DNA from 2 places in the Pseudoalteromonas sp. ATL1 genome. Region 1 is predicted to be linked to the other one. Evidence: predicted binding sites of a transcription regulator. Region 1 holds the regulator's gene; the other holds the start of a gene.
What was found. The regulator ArgR, encoded in region 1, controls arginine synthesis, uptake and breakdown. The targets are predictions, from matches to a motif close to ANTGAATANNTATTCANT.
Positions count from the first base shown of each region.

Region 2: the regulator ArgR is predicted to act here: its motif matches at 1,966-1,983, upstream of argC (N-acetyl-gamma-glutamyl-phosphate reductase).

Region 1 covers NZ_JBZYXL010000001.1:1,333,285-1,336,434, forward strand. Annotated here, with positions in the region: gene AC5FX4_RS05910 (ABC transporter ATP-binding protein) at 1-315, shown strand, start outside; gene AC5FX4_RS05915 (Dyp-type peroxidase) at 341-1,261, shown strand; gene argR (transcriptional regulator ArgR) at 1,298-1,765, opposite strand; gene mdh (malate dehydrogenase) at 2,022-2,960, shown strand; gene AC5FX4_RS05930 (peptidoglycan DD-metalloendopeptidase family protein) at 3,079-3,150, opposite strand, start outside.
Region 2 covers NZ_JBZYXL010000001.1:1,076,627-1,079,776, reverse strand. Annotated here, with positions in the region: gene AC5FX4_RS04760 (ornithine carbamoyltransferase) at 1-66, opposite strand, end outside; gene argB (acetylglutamate kinase) at 75-854, opposite strand; gene argC (N-acetyl-gamma-glutamyl-phosphate reductase) at 848-1,858, opposite strand; gene argE (acetylornithine deacetylase) at 2,040-3,150, shown strand, end outside.

The sequences.
Region 1 (3,150 bases):
ATTTACCTCGATGCGAAACGTTACAATGGTGCCAGCGTAGCAACGCACTTTGGCGATGTACACTCACTGATTGAGCTGCCAAATGAAGCTGAATCTGGGCAGATCTACGTCCGCCCTCAACATATTGAGTTGGTTAATGATGTAAAAGGGGATGTAGAAGTGCTACAACAGCGATTTGTTGGCACAGATTACGTCTATCATATAAAGGTGGCAGAGCAACAGCTCGAAGTACCGGCACCCGCTGAACAAATATTAGATACAAATAAACCTGTCTCTTTAAAAATCAAAGCGCATGCGGTAAATTTCTTTTCTTAACAGCAGATGAATACAAGGATAACGCATGGCGCAAGCACAATCAGGGGTCTGTGCTGAAGCAAATTTACACGGGCTACATTTGTTTTTTAATGTACTGGAAGGCCAAGATGAAGCCGTACGTGCTGCGCTCGCTAACTGTGAACGTTTACAAAACGAATTAAGTGATCGATTTTCTGAGTCAATGGTTTCAAGCTTTGTGGCCATTGGGGCTCAGTACTGGCCACATATTTATCCAGAGTTTATACCCAGTGAGCTTAAAAGCTTTCCTAATATCACCAGCGCTGAACATATCGTGCATAGTCAGCCTTTTGATCTTTTGTATGTTATCCGCTCCGATAGAGAAGATGTGAACCATTTGTTCGCGCAAAGTGTACTACATATGTTGGCTCCCTCAGTTGAATTGGTTGCCCATGTTCGAGGCTTTCGCTTTTTGGATGGACGAGACTTTAATGGTTTCGTATATGGGGGGCATGGCCCGCATGGTCGCTTTAAGCGCCAAGTAGCGTTAGTGAATCAACCGCAAAGGGCCGACGACCAAGGTAGCTATATTCATGTTAAACGAGTGAAGTTTGATATTGATGCATGGCAACGCTTGTCACTGGAAGATCAAGAACAACTGATGGGCCGCACTCGCTTAGACAATATTTTAATCGAGCCAAAAGAGCCCAATAGTCATGCAACGCTTACAGAGCTTAAGAATGAGCAAGGTCAGCCATTGCTGCTAGACCAAAGTATGCCATTTGGTGATGTGTTTGAGCAGGGGAGTTTGTGGCTTAGTTGTTCAGGATCTGGGTTGGCATTTGAGCGGGTATTGAAGTCTAGGCTTGGTAACGCCCAGTGTTACGACCCTTTGCTTGATTACAGCCAAGCCGATATGGGAGCCGCATTTTTTGCACCGTCAGTACAGTTTTTAAATGACATGGCGAAGATGTGTGAGCAGCAGTAAAGCGAAACAGTGAAGCGCTGTTTCGCAATACGATAGTTACACGTTATCAAATAAGGTTTTTACACGCTCTAAAGTTGCGTCAATTTCCGAGATCTTCGCAGGTGCAATAAAAATAGTATCGTCGCCAGCGATGGTGCCTAATACACCATCCGCAGTGCCTAAAGAGTCAAGCAAACGGGCGATTAGTTGCGCAGCCCCTGGGCTGGTACGAATGATGATCATCATTTCGTTATGCATAATGTCGATAACAAGTTGGCGCAGAGGACTTTTTGCCGTTGGTACGCCCATCTCCGCTGGTAAACAATACACCATTTCTTGTTTGGCGTTACGTGTGCGCACCGCGCCAAATTTACTCAACATACGAGAAACTTTACTCTGACTCACATTGTCGAAACCTTGTTCTTTTAATGCGTCAACAATTTCCCCTTGTGAGCCAAAGTTTTCTTCTTTTAATAGGGCCTTAAAGGCTTTGATTAAAGCTTCTTGTTTTTCTTGCGGCTGCATAACGTTTCATTCTTTTATTTAGCGAATAAATGGATTTTACACAAAACTTGAGGGTTACCCAAATTTTCGCAATATTACGAGGAGTTAACGGTAAGCTTAAGTATGTTCAGAGTGAGCGTAAAGGTAAAAGTGACAAAAGCTTTACAACTATAGTCGAAAAAATCATGAAAATAACTCGGATTAATTTGTCTTTGTCGGCGCTTTTCATTATCTTTACTGCTCATTCAATTCCACCTTCAAATTATGGAGAATTCACATGAAAGTTGCTGTATTAGGTGCCGCTGGCGGTATCGGTCAGGCTCTATCGCTTTTACTTAAAAATGGCTTGCCTGCAGGCTCTGAGCTAGCACTATACGATGTTGCACCAGTTGTTCCAGGTGTAGCTGTTGATCTTTCTCACATTCCAACTGCAGTTAAAGTTGCAGGTTTTGGCGCTGATGATTTAGATGCTGCGTTAGTTGGCGCTGATATCGTGCTTATCCCAGCTGGTATGCCTCGTAAGCCAGGTATGGACCGTGCTGATCTATTTAACGTAAATGCGGGCATCATCAAAACATTGGCTGAAGGTATTGTTAAAAACTGTCCTAAAGCACTTGTAGGTGTGATCACAAACCCAGTAAACGGCACAGTACCAATCGTTGCTGAAGTATTCAAAAAAGCGGGTACTTACGAAGCTTCACGCGTATTCGGTGTAACAACACTTGACGTTATTCGTTCAGAAGCGTTTGTTGCTGAGCTTAAAGGTGTAGACGTATCTGAAGTTAAAGTACCAGTTATTGGTGGTCACTCAGGTACAACTATCCTACCGCTACTTTCTCAAGTACCTGGTGTTACTTTCACTGACGAAGAAGTTGCAGCACTGACTCCACGTATCCAAAATGCTGGTACTGAAGTAGTAAATGCTAAAGCGGGCGGTGGTTCAGCAACACTTTCAATGGGTGCAGCAGCAGCACGTTTCTGCTTCTCACTAGTGAAAGGCTTACAAGGCGAAAGCAACGTTGTTGATTACGCGTATGTTGCTGTTGAAAACGGCGATGCACCTTACTTTGCACACCCAGTACGTCTTGGTCAAAACGGCGTTGAAGAAATCCTTTCTTACGGCGAGCTAAGCGCATTTGAGCAAAAAGCAAAAGAAGACATGCTAGAAACGCTGAACAAAGATATCCAAGAAGGCATCGACTTTATGGCTAAGTAAGCCTTAAAGATTTAAGAAGCCCGCTTATGCGGGCTTTTTTATGTCTGTTATTTTAGGTGTCTTTGAGACTCAGGCATTAAAAAGGCCTCTAAGCAAGGCCTTAATCGTAATCGTGAGGTTACTTATTTAACGCAAGCTGTAGTTCGCGATTACGCTCAAGTCTAACCAACAACTCATCTGCGATGGGTTT
Region 2 (3,150 bases), 260 kb from region 1:
AAGTTGTAGTAGTTTCAAAATCTTTGCTTGATCTAACTCTAGACCCGTTAAAAAGTGCTGTATCATGTGCTTTCCTATGGAGTGATCTGTGTACCAACGTGTGCGCCTTCGAGTAACGCACCAAGATTTTCTGGCTTTTGCCAACTTGAGATATACACTCCACGTCGTAAGTGTTGGGCTGCGCGAAGGCTGGTCTTAACTTTGACCTCCATTCCGCCCACAATCACTCCTGTTTCGATTAAATCCTCAATTTGCGCTTGATTAAGTTGGTGTAGCGGTTGCTGATTGGCATCAAGCACCGCTTCAACGTCCGTCATAAAAATCAGTTCAGCATTGAGATGACTGGCAATCGCTGCGGCAGCTTCATCGGCGTTGACGTTAAATAATTGACCGTCCTCACCGATACCGACCGAACTAACAAGTGGTGTTCGACCAAGCTCAAGCATGGCCGCTAATAAACTCGGTGCGCCTTCAATGCATTCGCCTACTTGGCCCAACGCTTTCAACTTTTGTTGTGCAAAAAGGCCCGCTTCGTATAAACAGCAACCCACTGGCTGTAAACCCGTCGTGATAGCCTGTGCCATAAGCTGTTTATTCGCACAGCCCGCCAAAGCACCTACAATGTAAGGCATTTGTTCTTTTGGACTAATGCGCAAGCCTTGGTGTTTTGCTGTGGCAAAGCCTGCATCCGTTAACCAACGGTCAACCAGCGCACCACCGCCATGTACAACCACAAATTGCTTGCTGTTATCTTGCTCACTCACTTTCGCAAGCTGTTTAAATAATTCTTTGGCTGCATCTTCTTTATCCAATACCGCGCCACCGACTTTGATCACCCAAGTTTGCATTACCAAGCTCCCTTTAAGCCTAACTCTGGTTTTAACTGACTCGCGAGGTTCATGCATTGCAAGGCCTGACCTGCTGCGCCTTTAAGTAAGTTATCAATCGCTGCAACAACAATGAGTTGCGCTCCTTGTTGTTGCCAACCGATGTCAACATAAGGCAAACCTGCAACGCTCTTGATTGAAGGTAGCTGTGCACCCTTAAGTCTGATCAGCGGCTCATCGGCTAATACCTGATATGCTTGCTCTACTTGATTAGCCGTTACCTCAGGTTTTAGTTGTACGTAAATGGTTTCTAAAATACCGCGTGAGAAGTTACCCAAATGAGGCGTGAATAACACTTCATGACCAAGATACTGAGTGATCTCAGGCGTATGGCGATGGTTAAATAAACCGTATGGCGATAGCGAAACTTCACAAAAGTGGGTATTAATACTGGCTTTTCTACCTGCACCAGTCACACCAGACACCGCATTGATGATAATTTTTTCATCAGCGATTAAACCGGCTTGTTTAAGTGGCTTAAGCGCATTTAAAGCGGCTGTTGGATAGCAGCCAGCAACAGCAACAAGCTGCGCCTTAGCTATCGCTTGTGCGTTCCATTCCGCCAAGCCATATTCGGCTTGTTCAAGCCACTGAGGATACGGGTGGCTAAAGCCATAGTAGGTATCGTAATCACTACTGCTGGCTAAACGGTAACCACCTGATAAATCGAATACTTTTTTACCCATTTCCAGAAAACGCGGTGCAAGCTCTACGCTCACTTTATGGTCTGTGCATAAACACACATAATCCGCATACAATTCAATGTCTTGGTATGCTTTGTCATCTAGAGGCAATAAGGGCGTGTCGAGCAAAACTCCATGCTCAGGATATAACTGGCTCAATAACTTGTTTTTATCCAAGCTTTGCTCCGACACGTAACAACCCGACAGGGAGAAGTTGGGATGCTTTGCTACTAAACTGGCTAACTCTGCGCCGCTGTATCCGCTGGCACCTACTAAGGCTACATTCAACATTTTTACTAAAGCTCTCTTTTTCTATTGCGTTTATGGGTCAAGATGAAATTAAATGGTGAATGAGTATCGTCGCATGTCAGCACCTGAAATATTTATGCTAAAAAAGTGAATTGATATTCATACTAAACACCTTTAAATTGTTATGCAAATACTTTAAATAAATATTTTTGGATTTTTTATGACCAACCCAAATTTTTTGGCTATGTACCAGCAATTAATTGCTCATCCATCCGTCAGTGCACTCGATCCCACACTCAACATGAGCAATCGTCCAGTCATAGAGCTATTAGCCAACTGGTGCGAAAACTTAGGTTTTAACGTAGAGATCAGTGAGCTAGATTCGGCCCCTGGAAAATTCAATCTGATAGCCAAACGAGGCGAAGGAAGTGGCGGGCTGATGCTGGCGGGTCACACCGATACCGTGCCATTTGATGACAGTCGCTGGAACCATGATCCGTTCCAACTAAAAGAATTAGACAATAAGCTTTATGGACTTGGTTCGATTGATATGAAAGGCTTTTTTGCTTTCGTGCTGAATGCGATACAAAGCTTAGATGCGCAATCAAACACGCAAAAAGCTCCCATCATCATCTTAGCGACGGCCGATGAAGAAACAACCATGGCTGGCGCACAACAAATTGCGAAACATACTGATTTAAAACCCGCACAATGTGTGATTGGCGAACCAACCGATATGACTCCGGTATACACGCACAAAGGGCACATGAGTAGTGCAATACGTATCCTTGGTCGCTCAGGACATAGTTCCGACCCTGATAGAGGGCTCAATGCCATCGAAGTGATGCATAAAGTGATTGCAAACTTATTACAACTGAAAGAAGAGTTAAAGAATAAATATTCACTACCTGATTTTGCAATTCCCTACCCAACTTTAAACTTAGGGCACATTCATGGCGGCGATAATGCGAATCGCATTTGCGGCTGTTGTGAGTTGCATATCGATTTGAGACCACTGCCGGGCTTGAGTATCAAACAACTACAGATGCTGTTGCTAGATGCGGTCGCGCCGATTAACGAACAATACCCCAACAGCGTAGAAGTGATTGACTTGCATGACCCTATTCCCGCTTTTAGTGGCCGCACCGACAGCGCCCTTGTGCGGATGGCAGAAAAGCTCTCTAATACCCAAGCAGTTGCCGTAAACTACTGTACGGAAGCACCTTTTATTCAACAGCTGGGTTGTGAAACCATTGTGATGGGTCCGGGGAGTATTGAACAAGCGCACCAACCCGATGAATTTTTGGCAATGGAGAAGATTAAGCCCGCGC